2 linked regions of the Archangium primigenium genome follow. The protein of the gene in region 1 interacts with the protein of each later gene in a pairwise test. Links are inferred from orthologs where the notes say so. Each region holds a gene or a part of one and is shown on either strand. Other genes may lie near its edges.

Evidence for each region. The genes of interacting proteins can lie anywhere in the genome.
Region 2: the proteins of rpe (region 1) and eno interact in binary tests that used the Escherichia coli proteins (3 or more experiments, as listed by UniProt). The link is inferred for Archangium primigenium from one-to-one orthologs.

Annotation. Positions count from the first base shown.
Region 1 is NZ_JADWYI010000001.1:2,121,361-2,128,949, reverse strand. Bases 2,937-5,725 are described here. They hold rpe (ribulose-phosphate 3-epimerase), read right to left. Parts: upstream 4,764-5,725; coding sequence 4,110-4,763; downstream 2,937-4,109. Other genes in these bases: I3V78_RS09005 (GAF and HD-GYP domain-containing protein), read left to right, coding at 4,910-5,725; I3V78_RS09015 (response regulator), read left to right, coding at 3,717-4,121; I3V78_RS09025 (hypothetical protein), read left to right, coding at 2,937-3,302. Outside these bases: I3V78_RS39860 (phospholipase D-like domain-containing protein), read right to left, coding at 1-395; I3V78_RS09040 (hypothetical protein), read right to left, coding at 392-1,273; I3V78_RS09035 (anthrone oxygenase family protein), read left to right, coding at 1,378-1,860; I3V78_RS09030 (hypothetical protein), read right to left, coding at 1,871-2,050; more of I3V78_RS09025, read left to right, coding at 2,337-2,936; more of I3V78_RS09005, read left to right, coding at 5,726-6,433; pyk (pyruvate kinase), read right to left, coding at 6,482-7,589. UniProt on the Escherichia coli protein: Catalyzes the reversible epimerization of D-ribulose 5-phosphate to D-xylulose 5-phosphate.
Region 2 is NZ_JADWYI010000001.1:4,741,599-4,746,933, reverse strand. What follows is about bases 2,401-5,335. They hold eno (phosphopyruvate hydratase), read right to left. Parts: upstream 4,553-5,335; coding sequence 3,248-4,552; downstream 2,401-3,247. Other genes in these bases: I3V78_RS19620 (ADP-ribosylglycohydrolase family protein), read left to right, coding at 4,626-5,335; surE (5'/3'-nucleotidase SurE), read right to left, coding at 2,411-3,199; I3V78_RS19635 (M23 family metallopeptidase), read right to left, coding at 2,401-2,414. In the rest of the region: I3V78_RS19645 (tetratricopeptide repeat protein), read right to left, coding at 1-482; I3V78_RS19640 (hypothetical protein), read right to left, coding at 504-1,517; more of I3V78_RS19635, read right to left, coding at 1,554-2,400. UniProt on the Escherichia coli protein: Catalyzes the reversible conversion of 2-phosphoglycerate (2-PG) into phosphoenolpyruvate (PEP). It is essential for the degradation of carbohydrates via glycolysis.

The DNA.
Region 1 (7,589 bases):
TGGAAGTCCATGCCGGGCAGCCAGGTGCGCCGGGCGTCGAAGCGGGTGTGGAAGAGGTTGGCGTTGAGCACCAGCACCCCCGCACGCTCCAGTTGGTGGCGCACCAGCTCACCCGGCAGGCGCACCCGGGTCGGATCATCGGGCGTGTTGGTGTCGAGCAGCACGACGATGAGGACGTGCGGCTCGCGTCGCCGCTTCTCCAGGAGCCATCCGCCGACCGTGCCCGCGAGGGGGAAGGTCGCATGCCCCGGGCGCAGCAGCGACAGATGGCCATCGGCGGCGAAGAGGTACATCTGCAGCACGATGCTCTCGCGCGCCATCTGGATGAGCTCGTGGAGCCGCTGGAGCAGCCCCCGCGGCTCGCCCACGTAGTCCACCTGGGGGAGCGCGCTCACGTCAGTCGGTCCAGCACGGCACGCAGCAGGCGGGCGCCCCCCAGGGGCGAGTGGGCCAGGCGGGCCGAGATGCTGCGCAACCCCATCTCGTCCGAGGTGGACAAGCGCTTGCCCAGGAGCGCGCGGGCCTGCGCGGGGCGAAGTCCCTCCTCGCGGGCGAACTGCTCGACGCCCCGCTTCCAGGCCCGGTTCATCTGCATCCCCACGCTCACGAGCAGTCCGAGCGTCAGCACGACCTGGAGGCTCACGAGCCAGCGGGGTTGCCGCTGGGCCGCGTGGGCGAGCACCCGCTCGTCCAGGGCCACGTGGCCCCGCTCCTCCCGGGCGTGCAGGCGCATCACCTCGTGCAGCGGCGCATAGGACTGCTCGGGCCGCTCGTCCATCACCACCGGGACATAGAGCGTCATCTCCTCGAAGATGGCCGCCAGCAGGAAGAAGGTGACGGACGGAGACACCCGCAGCAGCAGTCTGTCCACCCAGGTCCAGCGGTGCATCCGCAGTTGGCGCCCGGCATGGAGCTCCGGGCGCAGACGCTCCAGGACGGCGTAGAAGGCGTCCACGTGCACGCGCTCCTCGTCGACGAAGCGGCGCACCCGCCGCTCGGTCAGGGGCGCGAGCCGACCCGGGTACTGCTCGAGGTAGTCGATGACGTAGCGCTCGAAGTGGACGAAAGACTCACAACTGAAGCGCACCGCCAGATGGTTGAGGCGCACCCGCTGGCCGGGGGTGAGGAAGGAGCAATCCCCGCGCATGCGGTAGTGATGCTCGGGGATGAGGAAATGGTCGGGGACGGGGGGAGACCAATCGATGCGGCCCCAGGCCCCGGGCAGCGACGCGGACGAGGAAGGCACGGCGCTCGGGCCAACGCGAAGTTCCATAAGGGATCCGGGAGGATAGCGGGTCCGCGCCCACACGCGTAGAAAAGGCCCGCTCGCCCCCGCCCGGGACTCCTCCTCGGCTGGGCGCAAGGAATGGCCTGACGATGAAAACCCTCGTGGCTGGATTGCTCTGGTTCTCCGCCCTCGGCAATGGCCTGCTCGCCGGGCTCTATTTCGCCTTCTCCGCCTTCATCATGACCTCGCTCGCCCGCCTCGACCGGGCGGCGGGCATCTCGGCGATGAACGCCATCAATGTCGAGATCGTGCGCTCGCTGTTCATGCCGGTGTTCCTGGGCACCACGGTCGCGGGCGCCGTGCTCGCGGGTCTCGCCCTCATGCGCTGGGGTGAACCGGGCGCGCTGCCCATGCTGCTCGGTGGCCTCCTGCAGGTGCTCGGCATGTTCGCCGTGACGGTGGCATTCAACGTCCCCCTCAACAACGCACTGGCCGCCGTCGCCCCCACCAGCGCCGAGGGCGCGACGCTCTGGGCCCGCTATCTGGAGGACTGGACGCGCTGGAACCATGTCCGAACGCTCGCCTGCACGGGTGCGACCGCGCTCCACATCCTCGCCCTCGTGGCGCGTTGAAGCGCGGTTTTCAATCCAGCCAGACCGCGAGGGGACAGGCCTCGATGAAGGCGCGCGTGGCGGCGCTCATGCCACGGCGGCTCGGCATCAAGGCCGTGAGGGTCGAGTCGGCGGTGACCCAATCCGGCAGAACGTGCAATGCGAAGGCGTTGATGTTTTGGATGGGGTTGTCCGAGTCCGAGAAGTTCATGGTGACTCGGTCTTCTTGAAGACGGGAACTGCCGGGTCGTTGTGTTTGCCCATCTTCTCCGTGATGGTGACGTGGACGTCCCGTTTCCTCGGGGTGATGCCATACACCGGGCTCTTGCGACGATCGGTGCTCGCATCGCTATTCAGACACAGGCTGACCGTGCTGTCGGGAGCACCTCCATGCTGAAGTCGAGGCAGTCGTCATCCGCGCGAGTGGAGTGGAACGCCGGGCCGCCCGTGGGCACGTTGCCCTTGAGACAGGAGCAGGTGTGGGATTCACTGCCAACATGCGCGAGAAGGTTCCCTTCACCCCGCTCGTTCGTTGCGTTCTCGTTGTCACCGGCATCGCCGTGCTGCACGCGGGTTGCAAGAAGGACGAGCAACCCGCTGCGCCGCCGACGCCCTCCGCTCCCCCCGCCGTGGCGGCACGAGCCGCGCCCGTGCCACCCGAGGAGACCTACACGCTGTCGAACGTGAGGCTCCGCTATGACGAAAACGAGTCGAAGCTGACCCTCTCGTACGACGTCCGCAACCAGGGCGCCCAGCGCGTCCGGGCACTTCTCTGTCTGGATTCCGTGGACAAGGAGGGATATCTGGTCGAGCAGGGAAATGTCTTCGACCGGCTCAGCCTGCGGGCGGGAGACTCCGACCAGGTGACCGACGAGTCGGATTTCCTCTCCGCGGAAAGCTGGCGAGCGGCGGAGTTCTTCCGACTCTACGTGGGCAAGACGTCCTGCCTCCCCACGGCCGAGCGGCTGAGCGCACTCATTCTCATGGACAAATCCGGACAGGAGCTTCCGACCGATGCTCGGCCCGAGCCCAAAGTCTCTCCAGCCGATAGCGGTGAAGCCACCGGTCCCTGGTTCAAGCTCGAGGAGGTTCAGCTCACCCAGAACGAACAGGACGAGGTGACGGTGGCCTACAAAGTCACCAACCTCGTGAAGGGCCGCGTGACTGGGCATTTGTGCGTCCGACTCATCGATGACAAGCGATGCGACTGCAAGAGCCTCGATTACGCAGAGTCCCCGGCGCTCACCCAGGGCTCGGGCGCATCGGAGCGGCGCACCAGCCGACTCGAACTCACCCACGAGGAGAACTGGGACAAGGGACACTACCTCGTCGCGTATATGGCCCAGCTCGGGTGCACGACCCCTGTCGAGCAGAGCGCCAGCAACGTCCTCACCTTGCTCAAGCCCAGGAACATCCACGCACCGGCGAAGCCCGAGGAGCCGGACGCGGAGGAAGAGCACTAGAAGGGCGTGAAAGAGGCGCGTTGCCTGAGAAAGGCGAAGGGCGCGGACCCCGTGGATTTCTCCGTGGGATCCGCGCCCTTCTGATGGTCGGGGAGACAGGATTCGAACCTGCGACCCCTTGGTCCCGAACCAAGTGCTCTACCAGGCTGAGCCACTCCCCGTCACCGTACGTGCCTTCGCCGGAACTGCTTTCGGGCCGTCGAAGCAGGCGGGGATGTACCCGACCCGCCCGGCTGAGTCAACGCCCTTCCCTCCGCTTTTCATCCGCCCCCCGTTTTCCGGGTAGGGAGCGACCCATCGGTCCCGCATGACCCAGGCCCCGCTCGCCTAACCCCTCTATTTTCCCGGAAATCCCGGATGGAACGACGCTTGCTTGGCACTCCTTTGAACCGCGCAGCCACCCCCGAGGCCCCCATGCTCTCTCCGATCGTCCTGATCTCCGATGATGAGCCCCTCGTGGTGTCGGCGCTCGCCCGGGAGGCCCGCCGCACGGGCCTCGCCTCCGTGGCGGACACCACCTCCCGCCACGTGCTGGAGCTGGCCCGGCAGCACCGCCCCGCCGTCATCATCCTCGACATCCACCAGCACGAGGACGGTCGCGATCTGCTCGCCCGGCTCAAGCAGGATCCCGAGACGCGCGCGTGCAAGGTCATCATCCTCAGCGGCGTGGAGGACCAGTTCACCCGCCATGTGTGCTTCGAGCTCGGCGCGGACGCCTACGAGGTGAAGCCGTTCGACCACACCTTCATGATGCGCGTGGCCCGTATGGCGGGCCTGTTCGCCCTGAGCGCGCAGGGCGCCGAGGCTTCACGGGCGTAGCGAGCGGATGGCCGCCGCGTAGTCCTTCGCGCCGAAGACGTACGAGCCCGCCACCAGCACGCTCGCCCCCGCCTCCACCACCTTCTTGGACGTCTCGGCGTTGATGCCGCCGTCCACCTCGATCTCCGTCTGTAGTCCTCGCGCGTCCAGCATCGCGCGCAGGCGCCGCACCTTGTCCACCGTCTGGGGGATGAAGCCCTGGCCGCCAAAGCCCGGGTTGACGCTCATGAGCAGCACCATGTCCACGTCCCCCAGCACCTCCTCGATGGCGGACAAGGGCGTGGCGGGGTTGAGCACCACCGACGGCCGCGCCCCCGCGTGGCGGATCTGCTGAATCACCCGGTGCAGGTGCGTACACGCCTCCGCGTGCACCGTGAGGATGTCCGCCCCCGCCTTCACGAAGGCGTCCACGTACTTCTCCGGCTCGACGATCATCAGGTGGACGTCCAGCGGCCGCGTCGCCGCCTTCTTGATGGCCTCCACCACCACGGGCCCCAGGGTGATGTTGGGCACGAAGCGGCCATCCATGACATCCACGTGAACCCAGTCCGCGCCAGCGGCCTCCACCGCGCGAACCTCCTCGGCCAGGCGACCGAAGTCCGAGGACAACAGCGAGGGCGATACGAGTACGCGACGGGTCATGCCGGCTACTTAGTCACTTCCCGGCGCGCCGGGTACTGGCTCGTTCGAGGAGCGTCCGGGCGGGAGGGGCCGGTTGGTCACGGGCGGGGCCGTGCTAAGAAGAGCCCTTGTCGTCCGCGCGCCCGCCCCTTCCGGAGTCCTCCTTGGTGCTTCCACAGAGCCAGCCGCCGCCCAGCCCCCCCGACCTCAATCGGCGCCTCAAGAAGCTGACGTCCATCCTGGACGTCGCCAAGGCCATGAGCGCCGAGCGGGACCTGGACTTGCTGCTGCCGCTCATCCTCTACGAGGCCAGCAAGGTGGTGGAGGCCGACCGGTGCTCGCTCTTCGTGCTGGACCGCGAGCGCAACCAGCTCTGGAGCAAGGTGGCCCAGGGCTCCAAGAATGAAATCCGCCTCCCGGTGGGCAGCGGCATCGCCGGCCAGGTGGCCGAGACCGGCGAGGTCATCAACCTGCCGGACGCCTACGCCGACGAGCGCTTCAACCGCTCCTTCGACACCCTGAGCGGCTACCGCACCCAGAGCGTGCTCTGCGTGCCCATGCGCGACGCCAACGGCGAGGTGACGGGCGTCATCCAGGCCCTCAACAAGCTCAACGGCCAGCCCTTCGACTCCGAGGACGAGGAGCTCCTGCTCGCCCTGGGCGCCCAGGCCGCCGGCGCCATCGAGAACGCGCTGCTCCACGAGGACATCAACCGCCTGTTCGAGGGCTTCGTCTCCGCCTCCGTGGTGGCCATCGAGTCGAGAGACCCCACCACCGCGGGCCACTCGGGCCGCGTGGCCAACCTCACCGTGTCGCTCGCCCGCGCGCTCGAGCACGTGCACACCGGGCCCTACGCCCACACCCGCTTCAGCCACAGCGAGTTGCAGGAGCTGCGCTACGCCTCGCTCCTGCATGACTTCGGCAAGGTGGGCGTGCGCGAGCCCGTGCTCGTCAAGGCCGAGAAGCTCTACCCCTCGGAGATGGACGCCCTGCAGGCGCGCTTCCAGCTCGCGCGCAAGGACCTCCAGCTCAAGAGCTACCGTCGGCGGCTCGACGCCGTGCGGGTGCGCGGCACCCACCACCTCCCGGAGATCGACGCCGAGGAGGACGCCCGGCTCGTCCAGGAGATGAAGCACCTGGACGAGGTGCTCGAGTTCGTCCTCACCTGCAATCGGCCCACGGTGCTCGCCCAGGGCAACTTCGAGCGCCTGCACGAGCTCAAGCACCTGCGCTTCGACGACGCGTTCGGCCAGGAGCGGCCCCTGCTCATCGACCGGGAGATCACCTCGCTGTCGATCGCCAAGGGCACGCTCTCCGAGGAGGAGCGCCGGGAGATCGAGAGCCACGTGGAGCACACCTACCGCTTCCTCACGCAGATTCCCTGGACGCGCAACCTGCGCCGCGTGCCGGAGATCGCCTACGCGCACCACGAGAAGCTCAACGGCTCGGGCTACCCGCGCGCCGTGCCCGAGCTGTCCATCCCCGTGCAGTCGCGCATGATGTCCATCACCGACATCTACGACGCGCTCACCGCGAGCGACCGGCCCTACAAGAAGGCCGTGCCGCACACGCTCGCGCTCGACATCCTCTCGCGCGAGGTGAAGAGCGGTCAGCTCGACGCCGACCTGTTCCGCATCTTCGTGGAGGCCGAGGTGGCCCAACGCATGCAGAAGGAAGCCCAGTCGGGCTAGGCGCTACCGCCCGGGCCTTCCGAGAAGAAGGCCCGGGGAACTTCCGTCTCAGCCGCCGATGATGTGCAGGCGGAGGCTGTTGATCTTCCCGGGCTGGCCCACGGGCGCGCCGTAGACGATGACCACGCGGTCACCCTTGCGCGCGAGGCCGCGGGACACGAGCTCCTCTTCCACGCGGCGCACCATGGCCTCGGTGTCCTGGATGGGCTCGAGCACCCGGGGCACCACGCCCCAGAGCAGCGCCAGGCGGCGGCGCACTTCCTGGTTGGGGCTGAAGGCCACGATGGGCACCGACGGCCGGTAGTGCGCGAGCAGGCGCGCCGTCACACCCGACAGCGTGAAGGCCGCGATGAGCGAGGCCCCCGACTGCTTGGCGGCGTGGCACGCGCTCGCGGCGATCACGTCCGGGAAGTGCGAGGGCATGCCCACCGGCGTGCTCGAGGGCCGCGTGAGCTGCTGGGCGCGGATGGTGGACTCGGCCGCGAGCACGATGCGGTCCATCATCTGCACCGACTCGATGGGGAACTTGCCGCTGGCCGTCTCGCCCGAGAGCATCACCGCGTCGGCCGAGTCGAAGATGGCGTTGGCCACGTCGCTCGCCTCGGCGCGCGTGGGCCGCGGGTTGTCGATCATCGAGTTGAGCATCTGCGTGGCCACGATGACCGGCAGGCCCCGGAGGTTGCAGCGGCGGATGATGTCCTTCTGCACGCTGGGCACTTCCTCGGGCGGAATCTCCACGCCCAGGTCACCACGCGCCACCATCACGCCGTCCGTCTTGTCCAGGATGGCGTCCAGGCGGGCGATGGCCTCGGGCTTCTCCAGCTTGGCGATGATGGGCACCGACTGGCCGATCTCCGCCATGGCCGCGCGCGCCATGTCGATGTCCGCGGGCTGACGCACGAAGGACAGGGCGATGTAGTCCACGCCCGCCTTGATGCCGAACACCAGGTCCTCGCGGTCCTTGGGGGTGAGCGCGTCCGCGCGCACCGCCACGCCCGGCAGGTTGATGCCCTTGTTGTTCTTGAGCGTGCCGCCGTGGATGACCTTGGTGCGGATGAGCTTCTTCTTGTCCGTCTCCAGGACCTTGAGCTCCAGCAGGCCGTCATCCAGGAGGATGCGGTCGCCCGGGTTCACGTCCGACGCCAGGTGCGCGTAG
Region 2 (5,335 bases), 2.6 Mb from region 1 along the record:
TCGGCGGCGAGCAGCAGGTGCTTGAGCGCGGGCTCCTTCTCGCCGCGCTTGAGGTGCAGCTCCGCCAGCTGCTCGAGCGCGTTGTAGTCGCGGGGATAGAGGGCCAGGGCCTTGCGCAGGGCGCTCTGGGCCTCGTCCACGTGACCGAGCTGGGCGTGGATGAAGCCCACCCGGCTCCAGTTGGTGGAGCGCTTGGGATCGTTCTTGAGCGCGAGCTCGAACTGGGCGAGCGCGTCGTTGAGCCGGCCCATGGACAGGTACACCTCGCCGAGCGCCGCGGGCAGGCGCGGATCCTCCGGCTGCAGCGTCTTCATGGTGTCGAAGGACTTGAGCGCCTCGTCGAAGTTGCCCTGGAGGTACTCGGCATTGCCCTTGATGTAGTAGCCCTCGGCCTGCTCCTTGGGGCCCGGCATCTTGGGCCCGTCGTCACAGGCCGCGCACAGGAGGAGGACGAGGGGCAGGACACGCCAGCGCGAGGACATGGGAGGAGGCTCCGGGGACTGCTAGAAGTGCCAGGCGAGGCCGGCGTTGAGATCCAGGTTGAGGCCGCTGCCCAGGCCCCCATCGGCGAAGCCGAGCGTGGCCTGGGCGAGGTTGGTGGAGACCTCGAGCTGCACGCCCAGGTGGTTGAAGAAGAGGTACTCCAGGCCCCCGAAGCCGATGACCGTGGGCAGCGCGCCCGTCTGGCGGAAGATGCCGAACTCGCCGAAGGACAGCTGCACGCCCAGGCCAAAGCCCCAGTAGGGCCGCAGGGGCCGCTCGATGTTGTGGTAGTGGCGCAGGCCGAGCACGCCCGGCAGCAGGTTGAGGCCGCCCTTGCTGTTCTCCTGGGTGGAGGACACGTAGGTGAGGCCCACCTGGGCGAACACCACCCACTCGGCATGGAACTGGTAGCCCAGCTCCACGTCGCCGCCCGGGTTGAACGAGGACAGGTTGGAGATGAGGCTGTTGTTGACCCGGAGGCCCGCGATGAACGAGCCGGCCCCGGGGGCCTGCTTCTCGCCGGACTCGGGCGTGGGCGCGGGGCGCGCGTCCGCCTGGGGCACGAGCGTGGCGAGGAGTTGATCCGCGAGCGCCACCGCGGCGCGCGGCAGGGCCTCGCGCGCGGCCACCTCCATGCGCGGCCGACTCAGGGCCTGTCCGGACTCCGCGTCCACGAGCGTGGTGGTGAGCAGGAAGCGCGAGCCGAAGGCGTCGATGCGGCCGGTGATGATGTAGCGGGCGCGGCGCGCGCGGGCCGCCTCGTCCTCGCACGCGCCGTCCTTGCAGGCCCCCGCCTCGCGCACCGCCTCCGCGTCCGCCTCGGTGGACACGAGCAGCCGCGGCGACTCGGCGAGCCGGCTCACCATGAGCGCGGTGAGGCCCGCGGCCTCGTCCCGGGCGCCCTCGTCCGCCTCCAGGGGCAGCAGCACGACACGCAGGGGCGCGGGCGTGGCGTCAGCGGCCCGGACGGGGGCGGCCGCCAGCAGCGACGCGACGAACAACGGCAGGAGGAGCAACGGCGGAAAGCGGCTCACGGGGCGCACACTCTAGTACCAGACGGTGGCGGGAGTTCACGACGCGGGCAGGGGGCCCAGGTAGTCGAGCGGATCGACCGGCTTGCCATCCACCCGCACCTCGAAGTGCAGCTGGGGGCCGCTCGTCTTGCCCGACTCCCCCACGGTGGCGATGACCTGGGCGCGCCGCACCTTCTGGCCGGTGCTCACGCGCAGGTCGCGGTTGTGGGCGTAGAGGGTGATGAGGTGCTCGGAGTGCCGGACGATGACGATGAGGCCATAGCCCCGCTGCTCCCCCGCGTACAGCACCTCGCCTTCCTGGGCCGTCTTGACGGGCGTGCCCGCGGGCACCGCCAGGTCGATGCCGTCATGGGGCTCGCGCCCCTTCTTGCCGAAGCGGGCGTACAGCACGCCCCTCAGGGGCCAGTCCAGGGTGCCCTTCGTCTCCGGCACGGGCCGGGCGGCGGCGCCCTTGGCCCCGGGCTTTCCCGTCGGCCGCGCCGCGGAGGCCGGCCGGGAGGACGCCGACGGGGCGCGCGAGGGCGTGGGCGAGGACTCGCTGGCCACGGGCACGGGCCGCAGCTCCGCGTGGGGGATGATGAGCTCCTGCCCCACGGAGAGCGAGCGGGGATCGTCGATGCCGTTGGCCGAGGCCAGGGCCTCCACGCTCACGCCGTGGTTGAGGGCGATGCGGTAGAGCGTCTCGCCCGGCGCCACGGTGTGTCGCAGGGCGATGAGCTCCGGCTCGGCGTGGGGCTCGCGCAGCTCGCCGAGCACCAGGGGCTGCCCGTCGGTGGGAATGGCGGAGGCGCCGCCCAGCGAGGACGACGTGAGCGCGCACCCGGTGGACGCGAGCAGCGCGAGCGGCACGAGCCACCCGGAGCGCGCCCAGCGGGCCGCCGCCCGCCCCGACCTCAATCCCCCCCCCTGCCCGCGCCCGCGAAGCCCTCGAGCGTCCAGCGCTCCAGCGCCTGGAGCGCCTGGAGATCCGTGAGCTCGAAGTTGAGCGGCGTGACGGAGATGCGGCGGTCGAAGTGCACGGCGTTGCAGTCGCTGCCGGGCAGGTCCTCGTGTTGATAGGAGGTGCCGCCGATCCAGTAGTACTTGCGGCCGCGCGGATCCTCCTTCTCCACCACGTCGTAGCCGTAGGAGTGGCGGCCCAGACGGGTGATGGCGTAGCCGGTGGGCTCGCCCTGGGGCACGTTGACGCTCAGGAGCATGCGCGGGGGCAAGGCGGGCTGGGCGAGCGCCGCGGCCACCAGCGAGCGGGCGAAGCGCGCCGCGGGCCGGAAGTCGAACGGCGGGCGCGACACGAGGCTGAACGCGATGCTGGGGATGCCCAGCAGCGCCGCCTCGCGGGCGGCCGCCACCGTCCCCGAGTAGTTGACGTCATCGGCCAGGTTGGCCCCGTGATTGATGCCGGACACCATGATCCGGGGCCGAGCATCCTTCATGAGGTGGTGCACCGCCAGATACGAGCAGTCCGCCGGCGTGCCATCCACGGCGAACCAGCGCTCGCGCACCGGGGTGATGCGCAGGGGGCGCCAGAGCGAGATGGCGTGCGAGGCCGCGCTCTGCTCGCGATCCGGCGCCACCACCCACACCTCGCCCAGCGGGGACACCGCGTCCACCAGGGCGCGCAGACCCTCCGAGAAGTAGCCGTCGTCGTTGGAGACCAGGATGCGGGGAGTCTTGTCGGACACGGCGCGGGCTCGCTCTCGGAGGGTCGGGGGTGTGGGGGTGCCTCGGGACTACTTCTTCGCCTTGGCCTGCAGGCCCTTGATGGACCGCATGCCCGCGTAGCGCGCGCCGGCGCCCAGCTCCTGCTCGATGCGCAAGAGCTGGTTGTACTTGGCCACCCGGTCCGAGCGCGACGCCGAGCCGGTCTTGATCTGACCGCAGTCGAGCGCCACGGCCAGGTCGGCGATGGTGGTGTCCTCGGTCTCGCCCGAGCGGTGGCTCATGACGGAGGTGTAGCCGGCCTTGTGGGCCATGCGCACCGCGTCATAGGTCTCCGTGAGGCTGCCGATCTGGTTGACCTTGACGAGGATGGAGTTGGCCATGCCGCCCTCGATGCCGCGGCTCAGGCGCTCCACGTTGGTGACGAAGAGGTCGTCGCCGACGATCTGGAGCGTATTGCCCATGACGTCGGTCATCTTCTTCCAGCCGTCCCAGTCGTCCTCGGCCATGCCGTCCTCGATGGAGACGATGGGGTAGCGCGAGGCGAGCTGCTGGTAGTAGTCGAGCAGGCCCGAGGCATCGAACTCCTTGCCCTCGCCCTTGAGCTTGTACTTCTTGCTCGTCTTGTCGAAGAACTCGCTGGCGGCCACGTCCATGGCGAGGAACACCTGCTCACCGGCCTTGAAGCCCGCCGAGGAGATGGCCTCCATGATGAGCTTGAGCGCCTCCTCGTTGGCCGGCAGGTCCGGGGCGTAGCCACCCTCGTCGCCCACGGCGGTGTTGAGCTTGCGGCCCTTGAGGATCTTCTTGAGCGCGTGGAAGATCTCCGCGCCCCAGCGCAGGCCCTCGGAGAACGAGGCGGCGCCGGCGGGCACCACCATGAACTCCTGCATGTCCACGCGCGTGTCCGCGTGGGCGCCGCCGTTGAGGATGTTCATCAGGGGCACCGGTAGGGTGCGCGCCTGGGAGCCGCCCACATAGCGGTAGAACGGCAGGCCGTGGGCATCCGCCGCGGCGCGCGCGGTGGCCATGGACACCGCGAGGATGGCGTTGGCGCCCAGCTTGCTCTTGGTGGGCGTGCCGTCCATCTCGATCATCTGCTGATCCACCGAGTACTGATCCGCCGCGTCCATGCCCAAGAGCTCGGGGGCGATGGTCTCGGTGATGTTCTCGATGGCCTTGCGCACGCCCTTGCCCAGGTAGCGGCCCTTGTCTCCATCCCGCAGCTCGAGCGCCTCGTGCTCCCCGGTGGACGCCCCCGAGGGAACGGCCGCACGGCCCTTGGCTCCACCCGCCAGCAGGACCTCGGCCTCCACGGTAGGGTTGCCACGGGAGTCGAGCACTTCACGCGCCACGATTTGAGCGATCTCAGTCATGGCGCGCGGTTCTAGAGGACAGGCTCGGACCTCGCAAGCTTGCTCACCGGGTTGCTACACTGCCGCCCGCTCCATGCCTCCGCGCCGCCCCATCGCCCCCGCCGCCCCCGATCCCCACCCCCGCTCCCGTGGCCGCGGCGCCCTCATGGGCCTGGTGGTGGGAGACGCGCTGGGCTCGCCGCTCAAGTCGCGCAACCTCCTCGCCCCCGTCTTCCCCACGCTCGCCGAGGGCGTGCACCGGGTGCTGCGCGCCGGAGGCCCCTTCGAGCTCAAGAAGGGCCAGGTGGGCGAAAGTGGCCAGATGGCGTGCTGTCTGGGCGTGGGCCTGCGCGAGCTGGGCACCTATGACGCGAACGAGCAACTGCGCCACTACCTGCGCTGGCAGCGCTCGGCCCAGGGCATGAGCCCGTTCACCGAGGAGGTGATGACGGAGCTGCTCGAGTCTTCCCTGCCCAAGGCCCTGGCGGCGCGCCGGGTGTGGCTGCGCGGGGGGCGCAAGGTGGCGCTCAACGGCAGCCTCGCACGCACCGCCCCCCTGGGCGTCTACTTCTACCGGGATCAAGACACGCGCCTGCGCGCCTCGTTCGCCGACTCGGCCCTCACCCACTTCGATCCCCGCTGCCAGCTGGCGTGCGCCACGCTCAACGCCTCCATCGCCCACGCGCTCGGAGCGGGCGAGGGCCTGGACGCCCCCTCGCTCCTCACGGCGACCTTGAGCGAGCTCACCCTGGCGAGCGCCATGCTCGGCCGCCTGATGCCCGACCTCGTCTACGAGATCTCGGT